3 regions of the Cohnella sp. GCM10027633 genome follow, and region 2 is predicted to be linked to each of the others. Evidence: riboswitches for the same ligand, from Rfam matches in the RefSeq annotation. Region 2 holds a riboswitch; each other region holds the start of a gene.
What was found. Region 2 has a riboswitch for cyclic di-AMP ahead of ACFQZG_RS17120 (APC family permease). Riboswitches for the same ligand answer to the same signal wherever they lie in the genome.
Positions count from the first base shown of each region.

Region 1: linked by a shared signal. The riboswitch ahead of ACFQZG_RS26930 (TrkH family potassium uptake protein) and the one ahead of ACFQZG_RS17120 (APC family permease) in region 2 are both predicted to bind cyclic di-AMP.
Region 3: linked by a shared signal. The riboswitch ahead of ACFQZG_RS23965 (KamA family radical SAM protein) and the one ahead of ACFQZG_RS17120 (APC family permease) in region 2 are both predicted to bind cyclic di-AMP.

Region 1 covers NZ_JBHTGV010000022.1:35,159-42,368, reverse strand. Annotated here, with positions in the region: gene uvrC (excinuclease ABC subunit UvrC) at 1-1,135, shown strand, start outside; gene ACFQZG_RS26935 (hypothetical protein) at 1,713-3,434, opposite strand; cyclic di-AMP (ydaO/yuaA leader) riboswitch at 3,707-3,888, shown strand; gene ACFQZG_RS26930 (TrkH family potassium uptake protein) at 3,968-5,320, shown strand; gene ACFQZG_RS26925 (potassium channel family protein) at 5,332-5,994, shown strand; gene ACFQZG_RS26920 (polysaccharide deacetylase family protein) at 6,074-6,889, shown strand; gene ACFQZG_RS26915 (3D domain-containing protein) at 6,899-7,210, opposite strand, start outside.
Region 2 covers NZ_JBHTGV010000007.1:87,528-94,737, forward strand. Annotated here, with positions in the region: gene uca (urea carboxylase) at 1-1,254, shown strand, start outside; gene ACFQZG_RS17110 (allophanate hydrolase) at 1,274-2,626, shown strand; gene ACFQZG_RS17115 (allophanate hydrolase-related protein) at 2,640-3,035, shown strand; cyclic di-AMP (ydaO/yuaA leader) riboswitch at 3,347-3,525, shown strand; gene ACFQZG_RS17120 (APC family permease) at 3,630-5,453, shown strand; gene ACFQZG_RS17125 (heme-degrading domain-containing protein) at 5,504-5,965, shown strand; gene ACFQZG_RS17130 (class I SAM-dependent methyltransferase) at 6,373-7,164, shown strand; gene ACFQZG_RS17135 (hypothetical protein) at 7,181-7,210, shown strand, end outside.
Region 3 covers NZ_JBHTGV010000015.1:88,971-96,180, forward strand. Annotated here, with positions in the region: gene ACFQZG_RS23945 (hypothetical protein) at 1-712, opposite strand, end outside; gene ACFQZG_RS23950 (ArsR/SmtB family transcription factor) at 832-1,170, shown strand; gene ACFQZG_RS23955 (LysR family transcriptional regulator) at 1,330-2,217, opposite strand; gene ACFQZG_RS23960 (DUF5808 domain-containing protein) at 2,241-3,128, opposite strand; gene ACFQZG_RS23965 (KamA family radical SAM protein) at 3,243-4,415, opposite strand; cyclic di-AMP (ydaO/yuaA leader) riboswitch at 4,620-4,763, opposite strand; gene ACFQZG_RS23970 (antibiotic biosynthesis monooxygenase family protein) at 4,824-5,156, opposite strand; gene ACFQZG_RS23975 (S-layer homology domain-containing protein) at 5,279-7,210, opposite strand, start outside.

The DNA of each region.
Region 1 (7,210 bases), on a different contig from region 2:
CGTGCAGATTCTCTACATGCGCCAAGGCAAAATGAACCAACGCCACATGTCCGTGTTCCCTTACTACGGGGATCCTTACGACGATTTTCTCAGCTATGTTACCCAGTATTACAGCGATAATCCGGCGCTTCCGCGCGAGATGCTGTTGCCGCTGCCTCCCGAGGAGGAGGCTCTGGCGGCGGATGTGCCGTCCGCGGGCTTGACCGGAGCGAGCGCGGTCGCCACGTTGGCGGCAGAGGATGCCGCCGGCGGCGGGGAAGCGGGCGCGGAAGTCGTCGCCGAGACGGGCGGAGAACTCGGCGATTCGCTGCGCCGCTGGCTGAAGATCAGGGTGGCGTTCCCGCAGCGCGGCTCGAAGCGGCAACTCGTCGCGATGGCATGCGACAACTCGCGCGTGGCGCTCGAGGAGAAGTTCAAGCTGATCGAGCGGGACGAGACGCGCACCGTGAAGGCGGCGGACGGCTTGGCCGAGCTGCTCGGCATTCCGAGCGCGAACCGGATCGAGGCGTTCGACAACTCGAACATTCAAGGCGCGTCGCCGGTGTCGGCGATGGTCGTGTTCGTCGGCGGGAAGCCGGATAAGAAAGAGTACCGCAAGTACAATGTGCGTTCGGTCGAAGGTCCCGACGATTACGAGACGATGCGCGAAGTCGTTCGCCGCCGTTACGAGCGGGTGCTGAAGGAAGGACTGCCGCTGCCGGACCTGATCGTTATCGACGGCGGCAAGGGGCATATCGCCTCGGTCATGGACGTGCTCTCGAACGAGCTCGGTCTCGATGTTCCGGTGTGCGGCCTTGCCAAGGATGCCAAGCACCGAACGGCGGAGTTGCTCGTCGGCGATCCGCCGGAGCCCGTGCCGCTCGCGCGCGACAGCCAGGAGTTCTACTTGCTGACGCGCATCCAAGACGAGGTGCATCGCTTCGCGATCACGTTCCACCGGGAGAAGCGGGCGAAAGGAATGGTCGCCTCCAAGCTCGACGCCATTCCGGGCATTGGGGAGAAGCGCCGCAAGCAGCTGCTCAAGCATTTTGGCTCGTTGAAGGCGATTAAAGAAGCGAAGCCCGAGGACTTCAAGGCGGTCTCCATCGGCGAGGCGTTGGCGGCGCGTATTCTAGAGGCGTTGAACGCGGAGTAGCGGGCGCGGAGCAGCCACACGGGTACGGATAGCGCGGTGGCATCGAGTTACTGAGGCGAGAGTGGCGAGGTTGCTCGTAATAACGCGGGGGCGTCGAGTTACTGAGGCGAGAGTGGCGGGATTTCTCGCAATAGCGCGGTGGCATCGAGTTAAAAAGGCAGTCGTTTCTGGAAGAGACCCCACGGGGGATGATCTTCCTAGAAAGACTGCCTTTTTGGTATGCACTTCGACTAATCCAAACTATAGCACGCCAACCGCCGCAATTCGCGCCTGCAGTTCGACTAACCCGAACTGCAGCTCGCGAATTGAAGTAAACATCGCCTACAGTTTGAGCAATCCAAACTACAGTACGCCAACCGTCGCTATCCGCACCTGCAGTTCGACCAAACCGATCTCCAGCGTCCCCTGACCCGAGGAGATAGTGACGATAAGCGATATAATGCCCGCAATCCGCGCCTGCTGTTCGACCCAACCGAACTTCAGCGTCCTCTGACCCGAAGGGATAGTGACGATAAGCGCTGCAACGCAGCCCCTCACGATCGCCGGCCGTGCCATAGCTCCAGCCTGGCGACAAACTTTACGCGGAACCCGGACGCCGGAGCATTCGATGAAGCCGCCAGATCGCGAGGCCGGCGAGCCCCGGCATGACGAGGCTGAACAATCCGCCCCAGTAATCGCCCGGCAACCCGTCGGTCATCATCTGCACGCCCATGAGGACGGCGTCGAGCGTCACGTGGGCGAAGATGACGGCCATGAGGCCGAAGCGAAGCATGAACCAGCCGAACAATAGCGACAGCAGCACCAGCTCGATGACGCGCGTGTACACCGGATACACCGCATAGCCGACGTGCCCGAACGCCCACAGCAAGCCCGGCGGCACCATGGCGGCGAACGTCAGCCAGGAAGCGGCGCGAGCCGACGGTTCCCGGCGAAGCAGCTTGCGCGCGCCGCCTACGAACCATTTGCGGAACAGACCGATGCCGAACAGGCGGCTCTGTAGCTCCTCGGAGATGCCGGCGCACCATGCGAGCACCGGCAGCAGCAACGGATACGTCATGTTGTACATGGACTGCGAAGGATCGGAGGAGGCGAACGACCCGAGAGATTGCTCCAGCACGATGAGCACGACCGATTGCGCGCCGAGCAGAATGAAGGCGAGGAAGTAGCCGGTCTTCATGCTTTTCAGCACCGCGTTGCCATATCCGGCTTCCTTCCATCTCGGCCACAGCGAATAGCCCATCGACTTCCACAAACCGTCTCCGCCGACGGCGGCTAAGTACGTGAGCAACGCCATCGCGCCATAGATGATGATGCTCACGGTAAGCAAGGTCGGATCGAATGCGTCGGACTTGTCGGTCGATACCCCCATCACGCTGGCGCGCATGCCGGGGATCATGTTGTACGAATAGGCGACGTAGAGCACGAAGAACAAGCCGGCCAGGAAAATGCCTCTACGGTACGAGCTATGCCCGACGTACGTTCCCGCCGCGACGATCGCGCAGACGAGCATGAACAGCTCCGGCAAGATGTACCCGTACTTGGACCACTCGGAAGCGAGATGCTCTTGCTTATCCATATAGCTAAGAAACTCCGCCGGAAGCTGCGTGCCGTATACGACGAATCCGCCTTTCCAAGGAGGCAGGGAGGAAGCGGTCGCTTCGAAACCGGCAGGCGCGCGCACGCTCAGCCACGGTTCCGCTTCGCCCAGCGGCTTCTTGGAGACGAACAAGGAGCTGCCGTCCGGCTGCGTTCGGCCGGTCCATTCCCAGTCGTCGCCATGAACGCCCCACGCTTCGGCATAGTGGAGTGCGCGAGCCGCTTGTTCCGCCCCGCCGCCGCTCTCCAACGCAGGCGCGGCGCCGCCCGCGGAAGCCCCTGCAACCGCGGCGTGCCGCCAACCGACGAGACTGCCGGTTTCCAGGTGGAGCAGCAGGCGCAAGGTGCCGCCATCGCCGGCCAGATGCAGATCGACGCGGTAGTAATCGGTCGGCATCGTCGCGTCCAGGCGATCGTCGTACGCCTTCCCAAGATCGTTCTTACTGTAATAACCGACCGCGTCGCTATCCGACAGGTGAGTTACGGTCGTCTCGGACACGTCGGAGCGCGCGACGCCGAATCTGTCCGCGGCCGCGGACAGCGCTTTATTCTCCGCTTGGGCGCGGGTTAAGACGTCGTGATCCTCGGTCTTGAATACCTGCAGGGAAGTCGGCAGAACTTGTATGAGAAGGAAGAGAGCCAAGCCGATCGCGGCGGTCCACACCCATCGGCGGGACAGTGTATCCTGATCATGTGCGGGCATATGCCTACGCATCCTTTCGTGGTAAGGCGTGAAGTAAACGGTTTCAGGGGACCGGGTCGTCCCGGCGTCCCGAATTATCCCTTAAGTATCTCGTATTTTTGGCGAAAATGAAAGAAAAGCCGTCGATAATCGATGTGCGGACGCATGAGCGACGGATCGGATGAGGTAACGGTGCTAATTATCGGCGAAACGCGGTTGTTTGCCTCCTTTTTGATGTTGTTACGTCTACCCGGAAAGCATATAATTCGATGGTACGTCCATGAACGATCCTATAAAAGAACCAGCCGAATTTCTTCACGGAAAACGGGGGAACCAACCGATCGCCGGTACAAGCTATTGTATTCGGAGATCCCGGGGTGAATTCCAGTCCGCTCGAAGCCGAGCGGCGGATAGGGCGCGTCTGTTTCGAGCCCGAACCCGACAGCTAACCTCGCAGGCTGCACGGAACAGGACTCGCATGCTAACGCGAAGCATTGGAGCTCCAGTGCTTCTTTTTTGTGCGTTCGAGAGCTATTAGCAGAGGGGAATACGGCATGTTCAATAAAGTCATTCGCTGGTTCAGCGCATCTCCCCCGAGAACGCTGCTGCTCGGCTTCGCCTTCGTCATCTTCTTAGGCGCGCAGTTGCTCAAGCTGCCGATCGCCTCAGCGGACGGGAAGTCGATCTCTTACATAGACGCCTTGTTCACTTCGACATCGGCCGCTTGCGTCACCGGACTCGTCGTCCATGATACCGGCTCCCAGTTCTCCACGTTCGGCCACTGGGTCATTCTCCTTCTCGTGCAGGTCGGCGGCATCGGCTTCATGACGATGGCGACGTTGTTCGCGCTCATTCTGAGAAGGCGCATCTCCTTGAAGGAAAGACTGATTCTGCAAGAGTCGCTCAATCAGGGCAGCATCGAAGGTCTCGTGCGGCTCGTCCGCAAGGTCGTCTTCTTCGCGCTCGCGATCGAATCGGTCGGCGCGGCGCTGTTCACAATCCGATTCAGCTTCGACATGAGCTTCGGGCAGGCGCTCTATCATGGCGTGTTCCACTCGATCTCGATTTTCAATAACGCCGGCTTCGACCTATCGGGCGACTTCAGCAGCTTCTCCCGCTACTCGGGCGATCTCTATATGAACCTCTTGTCGATGGCTCTCATCATTCTCGGCGGCTTCGGGTTCATCGTCCTTTCCGACTTATTCGACTTAAGGCACCGTAACGCCCGGCGCAGGCTGTCGCTTCATACGAAAGTCGTCCTTACCGTTAGCGGCGCGCTGATCGTTCTCGGAATGCTTATCATCTTCGTATTCGAATATACGAATCCGAACTCCGTCGGCGACAAGCACATCGGAGAGAAGCTGCTCGACGCGCTGTTCCAATCGGTCACCACGCGCTCGGGCGGCGTCACGACCGTTGACGTCGCGGATTTCCGCCAGGCGACGCAATTCTTCATTATTATATTGATGTTCATCGGGGCGTCTCCCGGTTCGACGGGAGGCGGCATCAAGACGACGACGTTCGCGGTTCTGTTCGGCGCGGTGCTGGCGATGATCCGGGGCAAGGAGGACGTCGTGCTGTTCCGTCTGCGGCTCGCGCAGGAGCGCGTATATAAGGCCGTTACCGTTACGTTGTTCTGTATCGGCATCGTGATGCTCGGAACGATGATCCTGTGCACGACGGAGGACGCGGCGTTCCTGAAAATCCTGTTCGAAGCGACGTCGGCGTTCGGCACGGTCGGCCTGTCGATGGGGTTGACGGGGGATTTGACGTTACCGGGCAAGCTAACCATTATTATGCTGATGTTCGTCGGCAGGCTCGGGCCGCTCACGTTGACCTATGCGTTGGCGCCGAAGCCGGAGCGAGCGAGGTTCCGTCATGCGGAAGGTAAAATCATAATCGGGTAGGAGCAACGCACATGAGACTTAATCAATTCGTCATTATCGGCTTAGGCCGCTTCGGTTCGAGCATCGGCCGCGAGCTCATCCAATTAGGCTACGAGGTGCTCGGCGTCGACCGCGACGAAGAGACGGTCCAAGAGCTGTCGAACGTGCTGACGCACGTCGTCGTGGCGGACGCGACGGAGGAAGAGGTGCTCCGTTCGATCGGGGCCCGCAACTTCGACTGCGGCGTCGTCGCGATCGGCGACGACATCCAGGCAAGCATCCTCGCGACGATTCTGCTGAAGGAGCTCGGAGTCAAGAAGGTCGTCGCCAAGGCGGTGTCCGACTTGCACGGACGCGTGCTGGAGCGGATGGGCGTCGATCGCGTCATCTATCCGGAGCGGGACATGGGCGTTCGCGTGGCGCACCAGCTCGTGTCGCCGAACCTGCTCGATTACATCGAACTATCCAAGCAATACACGATCGCGGAGCTTGCCGTGCCGCAATGCCTGTCGGGCAAGTCGCTCGACGACGTCAATCCGAGAGGACGGTTCGGCTGCAGCATCGTGGCGATCAATAAGCCGAAGGGCATCATTATCGCTCCGGTCGCGAAGGACGTGCTCGCGGAGAAAGACGTCATGGTCGTCATCGGGACGAACCAGCAGATCGAACAATTCCAGGAGTCGATCAACCGATAGACGATCGATTGCACGGGTATGAAATCATTGCCACTCGCTCAGGATATAGGGAGACGAACGGTCCCGGGAGGGTGGCGCAATGACAGGTAGGGGTAGAAGAATCGCGGTGATGGTGCTGGCGGGCACCGTCGCCTTTTTAAGTTTCGCGGGGCTTGCGCGCAGGGCGGAAGCCGTCCCGCCGGGCATTCAGTGGACGGAGCTCGAGCGCCGATTCGAAGGGGTGTTCGTGCTGTCCGCGTCCCGGGAAGTCCGGAAGGTGGCGTTGACGTTCGACGATGTTCCGGATCCGAGATTCACGGGGCAAGTGCTCGACGTCTTGAAAAAGAAGCGTGTGAAGGCGACCTTCTTCGCGATGGGCACGCGCAGCCAGAAGCATCCCGATCTGCTGCGGCGCATTCAACGGGAAGGGCATGACGTGGGCAACCATTCTTACAGCCATCCGGACTTCTCCAAGCTTCCGCTCGATAAGGTCAAGTCGCAGATTACCCGCGCGGAGACGGTCATCTCGGGCATCATCGGCTACCGGCCGAAGCTCGTGCGGCCGCCTTACGGCGAAATCATGCCCGAGCAGCTCGAATGGGCGAAGGCGCAAGGGTACACGGTCGTGAACTGGGACGTCGATTCGGCGGACTGGCGGCAATTGACGGCCGACGAGGTATTCCGCAACGTGACGAAGGCGGTGCGTCCGGGATCGGTGATCCTGATGCACGCGGGCGGCGGGGAAGGGCAAAGCTTGGCGGGGACGGTCAAGGCGCTTCCGCGCATCATCGATTGGCTGCGGGAGCACCATTACGAGCCGGTCGCGTTGACCGAGCTGCTCGGCATTCCGGCCGAGCGGACGAACGAAGGCTCCCTGAAGCAAATGTTGAATTTGCCTCCGGGAGCCTCGGAATAACCGTAACCGTTATTTCAGGATATACACCTTCACGTTCTGAACGCCGAAGCCGGACACGAACGAGCGGGAACCGGGCACGAAGATGTCGATGCGATTGCCTTTGATCGCTCCGCCTTTGTCCGTCGCGGTGCCGACCATGCCGCCGACGGGCAAGCCGTTAAAGTCGTAGCCCGTAATATACAGCTTCGAGCCGAACGGGATGACGGACGGATCGACCGCGATCGTTCCGAGCTTAAGCGCGTCGCCGAAGTAGTCGACGGGGCCCCAAGGGCCGTTCTCTTCCGCGGAAGCGGAGTAAGCGGTCGCCTTGATGTCGAGCAC
Region 2 (7,210 bases):
TACCCGATCCTTCATCGCGACGCGTCGCCGGGCCGCCGGTTCCCGCTGACGATTCGTTGCTGCGGCGATCAATACCTGCTCGTCGAATACGGGGAGCTGGAGCTCGATCTGGCGCTTCGCTTCCAAGCGAACGCGCTCATGCAGGCGATCAAGGACAGCGGGGCGATTCCGGTCGTCGATCTGACGCCGGGCATCCGCTCCTTGCAGGTGCACATCGATCCTTCGAAGACGACGGCGATGGAAGCGTGCGCCCGCATCGTGGAGATCGATCGTTCGCTTCCGCCGCTCGACTCGATCCGCGTGCCGTCGCGCATCGTCCGGCTGCCGCTGTCGTGGGACGATCCGGCGACACGCGTCGCCATCGACCGCTACCAGCAGAACGTCCGCCCCGACGCGCCGTGGTGCCCGAGCAACATCGAGTTCATCCGCCGCGTGAACGGACTGGACAGCATCGACGACGTGCAGCGCATCGTGTTCGACGCGAACTACCTCGTGCTCGGTCTCGGCGACGTCTACCTCGGCGCGCCGGTCGCGACGCCGACCGATCCGCGCCACCGGCTCGTGACGACGAAGTATAACCCGGCGCGCACGTGGACGCCGGAGAACGCCGTCGGCATCGGCGGAGCGTACATGTGCGTCTACGGCATGGAAGGCCCGGGCGGCTATCAATTCGTCGGCCGCACGGTGCAGATGTGGAACAAGCTGCGCCCGACGGCGAGCTTCAAGCCGGGCCAGCCTTGGCTGCTTCGCTTCTTCGATCAAATTCAATTTTACCCGGTTAGCGCCGAGGAGCTGCTCGTCTTGCGGGAAGACTTCCTGCGCGGCCGGTTCGAAGCGGACATTACGGAGACGGAGTTCGACTTCGGCGAATATTTGAAGTTCCTCGACGACATCAAGGAAAGCGCGGACGCCTTCAAGACCAAGCAGCAGGCGGCGTTCCAAGCCGAGCGCGAGAGCTGGAAGCGTCTCGGGCTCGCCGAGTACGTGTCCGAGCAAGAGGCGCCGAAGCCTACCGAAGAGAACGAGTTACCCGCGGGGGCGGTGCCCGTGCGGACGCCGATGCCGGGCAGCGTGTGGAAGGTGCTCGTTTCGCCGGGCCAAGCGGTCAAGAAAGGCGATACGCTCATCATCCAAGAGAGCATGAAGATGGAATTCGCGCAGCAGGCACCCGCGGACGGCATCGTCGGGTCGCTGTTCGTGACGCCGGGCGATCCGGTCCATTCGGGACAGCTTATCGCAAGCATAATGAAATAGAGGATGGAGGCGCATACCGATGGAGAAGACAATCGTTCCGGAGTCGCTGACGATAAGCGAACTCCGGGAGCTCTATCGAAGCGGCAAAGTAACGCCGGCGCAGGTCGTCATGGAGATCATCCGGCGGGCGAAGCGGGACGAAGGAATGAATATCTGGATTACGCCGCCGGAATGGCAGCGGATAGAACCGTACCTGCTTCGGTTGAACGGACTCGATCCGGAGCATGCGCCGCTCTGGGGCATTCCGTTCGCGATCAAGGACAATATCGATTGGTCGGCGGCGCCGACGACGGCAGCGTGCCCGGCGTACGCGTACGAGCCTTCCGAGGATGCGGCGGTCGTCGAGCGGCTCGTCGCCGCGGGGGCGATCCCGATCGGCAAGGCGAACCTCGACCAGTTCGCTACCGGGCTCGTCGGCGCGCGCAGTCCTTACGGCGAGACGCACAACTCGCTCAAGCCGGAGCTGATCAGCGGCGGCTCGAGCGGCGGCTCGGCGGTCGCGGTCGCCCGCGGCCAAGCGGCGTTCTCGCTCGGCACCGACACCGCCGGTTCCGGGCGCGTGCCGGCGCACCTGAACCGGCTCGTCGGCCTGAAGCCGAGCCTAGGCGCTTGGCCGGTCCACGGCGTCGTGCCGGCATGCGAGAGCCTGGACTGCGTGACCGTATTCGCTTGGAGCGCGGAAGAAGCGTACGAGGTTGACCGCATCGCCCGCGGGCCGCACGATGGCGATCCATGGTCGCGGCGGCTGCCGGCTCCGGCTGCCGCGCTCCCGACCCGCGTCTGCGTGCCGATCGCCGGAACGGTCGCGTTCTACGGCCCTTACGCCGAGGCATACGAGCGGGCATGGGACGCAACTCTCGCGTCGCTCGCCGGCTTGGGCATTCCCGTCGAGGAAGTCGATATCTCGCAATACGGCGAAGCGGCATCGGTATTGTACGAAGGCCCCTGGGTCGCGGAGCGTTGGGCGGGACTCGGCGCGTTCGTCGAGGCGCATCCGGGCGCCGTGCTGCCGGTGACCGAGCGTATTCTCCGTTCCGGCGCGGACGAGCGGCATACTGCGGCATCGTTGTTCCAAGCGATGCACAAGCTGCAGGAATATAAGCTCGAGGCGCGCAAGCGGCTGAAGGACGCGGTGCTCGTCCTGCCGACGGCGGGCGGCACGTGGACACGGGAGCAGGTGCGGCAAGATCCCGTCGCGACGAACCGCGACATGGGCCGATATACGAACCATTGCAATCTGCTCGACATGTGCGCGATCGCTCTGCCTGCCGTCGATGCGGCCGACGATCTGCCGTTCGGCATTACGCTGTTCGCGGCGGCGGAGCGCGAGGACCTCGTCCGCGGCGCCGCGCTCGCCATCCAGAACAATTAAAGGAGAGGTGCTTATGTCCCAGGAGACGACGTTAGTGGCCGTATGCGGCTTGCATATGCGAGGCTATCCGCTCGAGAAGCAATTGCTGGAGAGGGGGGGCTCGTTCGTCCGCGAGACGACGACCGCTCCGAAGTATCTCATGCTGAAGCTGCCGACGACGCCGGCGAAGCCGGGCTTGATCAAGCTGCCGCAGGGCGGCGGGGCGATCGCGCTTGAGGTGTGGGAGCTGCCGATGGCGGCGTTCGGCTCGTTCGTCGCCTTGATTCCCGGTCCGCTCGGCATCGGCAAGGTGGAGCTCGCAGACGGCACGGAGGTGCCCGGGTTCATCTGCGAAGGCTATGCCGCCGACCTGCCCGGCATCGAGGACATTACGGGCTTGGGCGGCTGGAAAAAGTTAACCGAGAATTAAGCCGCAACGCCCATAATCATACAGGCACCCGGAAACTCCGGGTGCCTTTTTAGCCCAAGTTGGCGCTTTTTAGATGCATAATAGACGATCGTCACCGCGTTCGCAGGTATTTTTATCAAGTAGATGCTTGCAAGTCGCTCATACGAAGCATGATCGCGCATGGCGCAAGTTCGAGATGCCCGGCAATGAGTAGCCGCAATGAATGCGCATTCATGCCGGATTCGCCGCCCATATACCCGATTTGGTCCGAAAATCGCGTTTTACAACCGCAAGCGACAGGACTATGATCATAACGTTCCATCAACCGAATAGAACGCGATACGCTGAGTTTCCGGGCAACCGGAGAGCGGGGGAACCAAGTGCAAGTTGCGACGGGCCGGAAGGCTTGCCGCGCGGGGTGAATCGAGGGAGGCCGACCGGCCGAGCTCGTAGGGCGACTCTATACGCCCGAATCCGACAGCTAACCTCGTAAGCGTCTTAGAGGAGAGCAATCTTCGGCCATTCAAAGGCCGCGGGGTACCCCTCCGCGGTCTTTTTTGTTGCGGTCTTTTACGGGTATCCTAACTTCATTCTGCAGACTTGGCGGTGCAAGGCATGTATTCCATCAAAAGATTGTTAATCGGGCGTCCTCTGAAATCGAACGAACTCGGAGAGCAGAAGCTGATCAAGACGAAGGCGCTGGCGATTCTGTCGTCGGACGCGTTGTCGTCGGTCGCCTACGGGCCGGAGCAAATTCTGATCGTCCTGTTCGCCATCGGAGCGGCGGCGATGTGGTACTCCGTGCCGATCGCGATCGGCGTGCTGATCCTGCTGCTGGCGCTGATTCTCTCCTACCGGCAAGTGATCTTCGCGTATCCTCACGGCGGCGGCGCGTACGTCGTCTCGAAGGAGAACCTCGGCATGTTCGCGGGGCTCGTCTCGGGCGGCTCTCTGCTCGTCGATTACGTGCTGACCGTGGCGGTCAGCGTCTCGGCGGGCACGGACGCGATCACGTCGGCCTTCCCGAGTCTGCACGGCTATTCGGTCGTCATCGCGGTTGTATTCGTCGTGTTCATTACGATCTTGAATTTGCGCGGGGTGACGGAGTCCGCTTCGATTCTCGCTTATCCTGTCTATTTGTTCGTACTGGCGCTGTTCATACTGATCGGCGCGGGCATCTATAAGATCACGACCGGCGACGTGTCGGCGGATCTGTATACGTCCGTCGGCACGCCGGTCGCGGGCGTCACCTTGTTCCTGCTCTTGAAGGCGTTCGCCTCGGGCAGCTCGGCGCTGACGGGGGTCGAGGCGATCTCGAACGCGATTCCGAACTTCAAGTCGCCGGAGCCGAACAACGCGGCGAAGACGCTGATCGCGATGGGCGCGCTGCTGGCGATTCTGTTCTCCGGCATCGTCGTGCTGGCCTACTACTACGGCGTATCGCCGAGAGCCGAAGTGACCGTCGTGTCGCAAATCGCGGAGTCGACGTTCGGCCGCCACTTCATGTACTTCTTCATTCAAGGCACGACGGCGCTCATCCTCATCCTCGCGGCGAACACCGGCTACTCCGCGTTCCCGCTGCTCGCGGTCAACCTGGCGAAGGATAAGTTCATTCCGCGCATGTTCACCGTCCGCGGCGACCGGCTCGGCTACTCGAACGGCATCATCAGCCTCGGCGTGCTGTCGATCGTGCTGATCGTCGCCTTCGAGGCTCACACGGAGCGGCTCATTCCCCTGTACGCAGTTGGCGTATTCATTCCGTTCACCCTCGCGCAGCTCGGCATGATGCGCAAGTGGCTCCGCGAGAAGCCGCCGGGCTGGGCGGCGAAGCTCGCGGTCAATACTGTCGGCGCGATCATCTGCTTCACCGTCACGATGATGTTCTTCGTCACGAAATTCGGGCAGGTGTGGCCGGCGCTCGTGTTCATGCCGCTTATCATCTTTATTTTCTACCGGATCAAGAAGCACTATGAGGCCGTTGGCGACCAACTGCGCCTGACGACTTGCGAACCGAACGTTCCGATCGAGGGCAACGTGATCATCCTGCCGGTATCGGGCATCACGCACGTCGTCGAGCATTCGGTGAACTACGCGCAGTCGCTCAAGCCCGACCAGATTATCGCCGTCTACATTCCGTTCGAGCGGGAGGACGAGGCGCTGTTCGAGGAGAAGTGGAGCAAGTGGCGGCCCGAGATCCGTCTCGTGACGCTGCATTCCCATTACCGGAGCATCATCCAGCCGCTGAGCAAGTTCATCGACACGGTGCAGCGCAAGGCGGGCGAATCGAACTATCAGGTGACGGTCGTCATTCCGCAGTTCATTCCGAAGAAAGGCTGGCACAACATTCTGCACAACCAGACCAGCTTCATGCTTCGCGCGTATTTGCTGTATCGCAAGGACGTTATCGTGACCACGGTTCCTTACCATCTGAAGAAGTAACGTGTTATCATACAACGCATAGGACGTAACGAAGGAAGGGATATCGGAGCATGAGCGAACTGTTGGATACGTTATTGAAGCAAGAAAAGGAACTGCAATTCGAATCGTTCGCGAATGACGAAGCGTTGGCGCTAGGCAGCTTGATCGTCGGGCTGGCGAAGGAGCTCGGCAAGGGCATCGCGGTCCACATCGAGAACGATGCGCATCCGCTGTACACGCACTACATGGCGGGGACGAACGAGGGCAACATCTATTGGATCAACGCGAAGAAGAACGTCGTGAACCGTTTCGGCCACAGCTCGCTCTATATCGGAGAGAAGTACAAGGCCGAGGGGACGACGTTCAAGGAAGCTTCGGGGTTGTCGTCGGAGGAGTACCAAGCCGAGGGCGGGTGCTTCCCGATTCTCGTGAAGGGTCGAGGAAAAGTCGGCACCGTGACCGTCACCGGGTTGACCGGCGAGGAGGACCACTGGTACGCGGTCGAGGGGATTAGACGGTTGTTGGCGCGATAAAATAGGGAGCTGTCCGTTGTCCGCGGTCGTCGCGGGGGCGGGCGGCTCTTGTTCATATGGCTGGTGGTTGCGGCTGTTTACGGCTGGAACCCCGGCGCGGCGGCATTATTTTCAGGCAAGGTGTAAAATGTACATCTAATTTCGGCGCTTGACGCCGAATGGCGTAGTTAGTTGCATTTTGTACACTTAGATTGGGCAAATCGGACGAACGTTAGCGAAATTCGTGAAACTAGCTGCATGAAATGCAACTAATGGTCTGGAGCGTGCATCGACAGGCGATTGTAGCTGTACATTATGCAACTACGAGATGTGGAAATCGCTTGCGCACGCTGGTCAGCATTCGGACTAATTGGTAAAATCTCCTTCTCAGCACTCATCCGAACGAATCGAAGGAGCGATTGCCAAGCATGTTTCCAGACGTAACGAAGCATCCGGATCATCTGAGCGGACAGAGCAGGCCCTGGTGCGACCAATTGGCGGCCAAGACGGGTCGGTACGAGTATCCGTGGCGATCTATCGTGGATGGCATCTCTGCCGAGAGCGTGCTCACGGCGATGTTGACGGCGGCGATCGACGGAGGACGTATCCTCGACGTCGGTTGCGGACACGGCGATTATACGAAGCGGTGGGCGGAGCAGGCGGACGAAGTCGTCGGGTTCGACATGACGAAGGGGTTCATTGCGACAGCGAACTTGGAGCGGCCCTCGAACGTCCAATTCGTCGTAGGGGATACGCATAACGGACTGCCGTTCGCCGACGATACGTTCGATCTGGCTTATACGAAGAAGGGGCCGGGGAGCTGGTACGCGGAAGGCAATCGCGTCGTCCGTCCCGGCGGCAGGCTGATCATGCTTCATCCGGGAGACGGCAATGGAGAAGCAGGCGAGCTAGGCGAGGCGTTCCCGGGACTTTTCAGTCCGGCCGCGGCGGGGACGCCGGTGTTGGATCGCATCGAAGAGCGCTTGGGGACTAGCGGGTTGTCGGGAGTCTCGATTACGAGGCTGAAGGAGATCGTCTGGATTCCGACGCCGGAGGATATCATGGCACTCGTAACGTTCGGGCAGAGCGACGCTTATGCGTCATATGTGAAGGAAACGTGTTACGAGGGGATCGTCTCGCAATTCGAGAAGCACGCCAGCGGGCAAGGGATAAGAACGACTGGGTTTTACTATATGGTTCAAGCGACGGCTCAATTCTAATTTGAGAGGGATAGAGATGAAAGTATGGAAGATAACACCGAAAGAA
Region 3 (7,210 bases), on a different contig from region 2:
CGATCGTCCATACGCGCCCTTGGTGGCTGGCCAGCATGATCGACCCGGCCCCCTCGCCGTTCGCCTTCGCGTAATGCGACCCGATCAGGAAGTCGTCGCCGCTTGACTGATCCTTCATATCGAGTTCCCAGAATGCCTTCGTCACCATAGCGACTTCGCCGTTCCCGACGTCGAGCGTGGCCAGATCGAAGGTAGCCACCCCCTCCATCTCTGACTGCTTAACGAACAGTAGGCGCCTGTCGTCGATAAAATAGAACGGAACGGCTCCGATCATGCGCGCGTTGGACACTTCATAGAGCGGATACGACCGGACCGACTTCTCGTCCGGACGGACGACGACCGCATCGATTCCGATCATCGTCGACCCGTACCCCTCATCGCCGCCGTACCGGAGCAAGGCATGAACGACCGCCTGCTTCGTCTCGGCTGTCGCGACGACTTCCGTAGCCTGTTCGGAATCGAATTGAAGCTGCCATCCGCGCTGCGCCGCATCAACGATCTTAATCGTTAACCCCGGTAATCGTTCCACCGCCGGTTCGCCCTTAGGAGCGGGCGACGGCGAAGCGATCGCGGATGGACTCGCCGAAGCCGGCGCGTTCGCGGGCTCCTCCTCTTCCCGCGGCGAATAGAATAGCGATGCCGCAATGACAATTAGAGCGATCCCAAGCAATATCGCAATGCCGCCTAACCAGGCAGTCGCCCTTTTGGACATTCGTGAGCCTCCATCCATTTTTTCCCTAGATACCTATTAGACGTGAGCAAGCCCGAAATCGTTGCTGCCCCCGGTTATATTCCTTGACTGGAATATTAAGATGGGAGTATAGTTAAGCCATGAACACAGCTACTTTGAGCGCTCTCGCAGAGCCCAACCGGTTACACATCGTCGAGCTGTTGCGAACCGGCCCTCGACCTGTCGGCGAAATCGCCGACGAGCTTCGCCTGCATCAACCGCAGGTCTCCAAGCATCTTCGCGTCTTGAGCGACGCCGGCCTCGTCGAGGTTCGGCCGATCGCCCAGCGGCGCATCTATCAGCTTCGTCCGCAGCCTTTTCGGGAGCTGGATACATGGATCGAATCGTTCCGACGCTTATGGGAGGAGCGCTTCGACCGGCTGGACGACTACTTGCAGGTGCTGCAGGCGCAAGCTCCGAGCGACGGAAGCAACGAATAACGCGCAACAACGGGAACGTTCGCGATATCCGCGAATCGACCACACGGACCGCCAAGGAGGACCGAGCGCACCGATCGAATCCGAGTACGACGAACAAGACCACCGGCGCCTTCGCGCGCGGTGGTCTTGTTCCGTTCTATTCCTACGAGCTCTATGAGCTCAAGTCTCCTGCGTCTCCTTGCCTAGCAACAGCTCCACGAAGCCATTGAACGCCGCCGACCGCCACTTCTTCTTCGCGTAGATAAGCTGAGAGTAGAATCGGCACGCCGGATCCTTGAACGGAACCGCGACGAGCAGCCCTTGCCGGACGGAAGGCTCCGCCGTGATGCGGGGCAACAGCGCGACGCCAAGCCCGTACGTGACGCATTGCTTGATCGCTTCGAGATTGCCGAACTCGTAGGCCAGCCTATGGTTGATCTGCCCGGCCTTCAACACGCGAAGCAGCATTGCCCGGTACGTGCAGCCGTCCTCGGTCAAGATCAGCGATTCGTTCTCCAGATGCTCCGCCCGAATCTCGTTCATGCCGGCGAACCGGTGCTCCGGATGCGCGATGATGACGAGCTCTTCTTCCCGCAGAATCTCGGTATGAAGCTCCGGATCGGAGAAAGGCGGATCGAGGATAAGGCCGACGTCGAGCGCGCCTTCCTTGACCTGGTCGATAATGAACGGCTCGTTCCCGGGATGCAACGTTACGTTAACGTCCGGAAACAGCCGCCGGTACGCTTGCAAGCGAGGAGGCAAGTAGAACGCCGCCAACGTCTCGATCGTGCCGACCGACAGCGTCCCCTTCGACTGCTTCGAGACGACTTCCCGCGACTCGTCGTGCAGCCGCGCGAGCTGTTCCGCGTAAGGCAACAACGCTTCGCCGGCCATCGTCAGCTTCATGCCCCTGCCTTGCCTCTCCAGCAACACCGCGCCGTATGCTTCTTCGAGCTTCTGGATCTGCGTCGTCACGCTCGACTGCGCGTATCCGAGCGACTCCGCCGCCTTCGTGTAGCTGCCGGTCCTGACGACTTCGCGGAAGGTTCTTAAGTACGTTAACTCCATTATTCCGCCCCCTCCGGTACCCATTACCTATCTATGCGCGTCTGCAATTGTTCGAAGAGCTTGCGCGTCTCCGCGGAATCCCTGTCGTTATAGAAGACGTACGTATTGTCGAGCTCGAATCGAATGTAGGGCGGATTGTCTTTGAAAATAAATACCCGAGACTTCCCGATTTCCTTCAACCGGAACGTGCCGCGTTTGTACTTGGTCGAATTCTCGCCGTTGATCTTCCCCCCTGACGGCACGCCGTCGACGAGCGTCATCCCTCGAACGTCGGCCAGCGCGAAGTCGTAGCCGTGCATCGGGTAATCGATCTCGATCCGCTCCTCCGGCGTGACGGTCAACGTCGGCGAGACGAACTCCGCCCGGATAATGAGGAACGAAGCGAATAGCAGCACGCCGGCCACGAGGGCGATCACGGCTTGCATGATCGTCCTCCCCGCCAGCGTGCCCGTATTGACCGTCATGCCGATGCCGACCCGCTTCGGCACGGATATGCGCTTGTCTTGCGGGTTATGGTACGTGAAGCCGTTCGCCCAATACTCATCCTCGACCGTATCGCCCCATCCGCGGTCCCGCTTCAGCTTGATCGTATCGCGGAACGCGCGGCGGAAAGGACCGACCGTAACGAACAGGAAGACCGTTAGCCAGAGGAAGAAATAGACCGTTTGCGCGGCGAACCATTGCCACATGAGCGCCACCGGCACGAAGGCGACGATCGACCAGAGGCTGATTCTGGCGAGCTGCCTGTTATACCGTTGCTGAATTCGCAGCAATTCCGCGTCTTCCATTGCCTCCGAAGGCAACTCGATAGACAGCAGCTTCCCTTCGCGGTATCGGCCTTGCGGCTTGTAGGTGGCGATCAGAACGATATACAGAATCGTTGCGGGGATAAGCAGGACGATCGTGAGCATCAAGCATCTCCTCTCCGAATCATTCGACTTGTGCTTCCATCGTACTTCTTCGAACCGCCTTCCGCAATCGCGAAAAATCACCCGCCCGAGCGCTAGCCCGGACGGGTGATTCGGTTACCCCCGGCTAACCGCTCCCCGCGGATAATCGGACATCTGGTTGACGGAAGCGACCGCCTCCGTCATCTTGCTGGGCTTGCGCCAGTAGTTCTCGTTGCCGGGCAAGTCGTCGAACCACGCGGCGTCCGGCGGGCAATCGAGCACCATGAAGCGCCCGTAGTCGCCTTCCCGCGACTGGTGGTATTTCAAGTACGCTTTGCCGTCCTCGATGGACAGGATCTCTATTTTACCGGAAGTGTGGCTCATCGACAGGCGGACGCGCTTGCCCAGCCCGGACGTCCTCGCCTTCGCTTGCTCGACCAGCTCATACACTCGGGCGAGCGGAAGCACGAAGTCCCGGTTGCCCGCGACCGGACGGTTGACGAAGAAGTAATACGGCGTTACGCCGGCCCAAGACAGCCGGTCTAGCAACTCGCCGAGCACCTTCGGATCGTCGTTGATCCCGCGCAGGATCGGCGTCTGGTTGACGACGATCGCCCCCGCGTCGTGCAGCGCCGCGAAGCCGCGCACCGCTTCCGGAGTAATTTCCTTCGGATGATTAATATGGGCCATGACGTAGATGCGCTTGTTCGCGTCGGAGAACTCCCTGATCGTCTCGAGCAGTTGCTCGTCCTCGTAAATTCGCATCGGGTTGAACACCGGGATTTTCGAGCCGAGCCGGATAATCTTGACATGGTCGATCGCGCGAAGCCTCTCCAGAATGGAGCGAAGCTTCGGCGTACCTAGAATCAAGCTGTCGCCGCCCGTGAGGAGCACGTTGCTGATCTCGGGATGCTCGGCGATGTACTTCAATCCCGGCTCCACGTCCGTCACCGCTTCCTTCACGTCGTTGCGGAACAACCTTTTGCGGAAGCAGTACCTGCAATAAGCCCCGCACACCTCCGACACGATGAGCAGCGCCGTCGATTTGTACTTATGCTGGCAGCCGGGCACGACGTAATTCGTGTCCTCGTCCGAGGCATCCCACCGGCCGTATTCCTTCAGTTCCCCTTCGTTCGGGATGACCAGCTTGCGCAGCGGGTCGCGGGGATCGTTCCAATCGATCAAGCCCAGGTAAAAGTCGTTCACGCGAAACACGAATTTCTCCACGATTCTCTTCAGTCGTTGACGCTCCGTCTCCGGTATGTGGACGATGCGGTCGATGTCGGTTATATACTTGGGTTGTGCCATTCGTAAATCCTCCTCAAGTTTATAGTCGCTCGAACGTCGGCGGAATGGTACCGGACCTGCCCTACCCCCTTCCTTCGCCATAATAAAAAGACCCTTGAGCGTACGGAAACCAGACGGTTACCGTGCTCCGGGTCTTCGGATAAAAAGCAAAAAAAGACCCGCGAAGGGTCACTGACGGCAGATTGTCTCATCTGCGCACCGAATTCCTGACCCATCTGAAGCCGACGAGGTTAGCTGACGGGCTCGGGATAGATGGTTCCCTACGATCCGTACGACCGGACCGATACGCCCCTGAAGATTGGTTCCCCCGCTTCCCGGCGTGGACCGGGAACTAAGCTCCTTCTACTATATGTCAGGTTAGCAAAAGGTGTCAAATTTTCCATGCGCACATACTCACGAGCGCGGTGGTCACCGCGGGAACGCGTACGCCCGCTCGACCTTGCAGATCTTCAGCTCGTAGCTCGCGTACCAGTCTTGCCGGCCTCGGCTTTGCGCCACGAGATGCTCCTCGTTCTTCTTCCAATCGCGAATGGCCTCGAGACTCTCCCAATAGGAGATCGTAATGCCGAACCCTTCGGCGTTCCGCACGCTCTCCACCCCTAGAAATCCGGGCTGCGCCCTCGCCAGCTCCTCCATCCGATCGGCCATCTCTCCGTAGCCGTTGTCGCCTTCCGTACGCTGGCTGGAGAAGATGACGGCGTAACACGTCTCGCTCGATCCCGGTTCAAGACCGTGGGTCATTGGCATGGGGGTTAGCTCCTAACTTCATAAATTCACAGGGAAGATAATTAATTTGAAAATTTCCGATTCAACCTATTATAACAAGAGAGGGGCAGGATGAAATGCATCCTGCCCCTCTCTTGTTACATTCCTGCCGGTATCGATGGCGTCGTAACCGGCGTTGCGCCAGGTGTTACTCCATTCCCGGAAGTCGTGGTCGTCATTATTAAATAGTAATACGTCGTTCCCGGTAGCAGGTCGATATCCCGATCAACGAACTCCATTGTACCTGGAGCTATGAGATATACAATCTCGGTCATACTTGAAACTTCGGACGTCAGACCTCTGAATACTCTATAGCTAACCCCATCTCCTGTAGCGCTATCCGTCCATGTCACGCTGTTAACGACCCTATTGTCTTCGATAGCAGAGGTTACGCCGACATTCGTAACGGTATACGGGAAAATGAGGATATCCGTGAATGGCTTCGACAGGTTATCTTCGCCGTTCACATGATACATCTTATAGGCTCCCGGGGTTAACGAGATCACGTCTAAGTTCACTGTTTCACCCGCATATACAGTCTTCGTAACGGATAGTCCGTCATCTAGATAAGAAATAAGATCCGCTTTCGAATTCGGATATTGCGAGGTCGGAACGACATAGACGGTACCGGACTGATCCGCGCTGAATTGGAGCATGGATTTCCCCATTGATGGATGCGCTGTTTTTTCCTGCATTGCAATAAGCGCAGGATTAGCCGCTTTTTTATCCGCCTCGAACTTCGAAAGCGCTTTATACATAGCGTAGATGTTCACTGCCAAGTCATAGGTCGTTATTTTCCCCGCCCCGCTGCTTATATAACGCGGTCCGGATAAATCCAACTCTAGAATCGCTTTTGCACCTGCCCGATACTCGCCAATCGCGTTACCTTCGACAGCAACGGATTTTTTCTGTTCCGCAAGTGCCACTAAACGCTTTAGTTCCGAAAGATCGTTCGAATTTAGCGCATTCTTGAATGTTTGAACTGCCGAAGTCAGCGCGGTATAGCCCGACTGAATTTGTTCCGGCGTAGCGCCCGCATGATTAAGTACGCTGGCCGCAGCTCGTATCGCCGCTTCCAAGAGCTCTTTGCTACCCGATGCAGCCAACCCTGGAGCTGTGCCTTCCGAAGTAGAGTTGTATACCAATCTCGCTTGTACATAGGCGACTTTGAAACTTTCGAGTACAGGAGTGCGTATCGCTGCGTTCCTATAATAGATTTCTTGGGTATTAAGAGTCGCAAGCGCGCCATTGACCGCCGCCTGCGTTGCTGCGCTATCGTCGGCAACAGTCCGTGCCTCTTGAATGACCGATGCTAAGCTCGCCTTAGTTCCGAAAGGAACGTGTCCGACTGCGATGCCTTCAACCATACTGTCATGAAGAGCTTGAAGTGATGCAATTTTAGAAGCCAAGGCATCCTTGTTGACCGTTGTCGGCGGGTTAGGAACTACCGGCGTAGTGTTGCCCCCCGTATTCGTAGCCGGCTTCCCGCCAACCTCCGCTTGAACGCCGCTTCCGACTTCGACGTTCTTCGGCGTCTGCTCGATCGAGGATCCGTTCGCCTGAATATCGGCATTCTGAATGAGGCCTTGACCTACGACCTTCGTGACCGCCGCGAGAATCAGATCGACGATCGAAGCATCTTTGCTAAGGTTAACGTTAACGTCGCCTGCGCCTTTATCTACGTTTAGACTACCGACTTCGCCCTTCGGAATTTCGATATTGATCTTCGCCGCGAGAACGTCGACCGTCTCGAACTTGCCGCTAAGCGTTACTTTCGAATCCGCTGGAAGCGTCTCCGCCAGCGTGACGTTCTGGAACCCTTTGCCCGTCGTGCCTTCGGCGGACTCCAGCTTCGCTCCGGATTCCAGTATCACGTCGCGGACTTCTGTCGTCCCTTCGACGACGATTCGAATCATGCCGTCCTTCTTGTTGACGACGATCTTCACGACGACGGAGTTCTCGAAGTGAACGCTGTTCGCGCCGCCGCCGTTGACAGAAGTCGTGCCGGCCACCGACACTTGCTTCAAGAA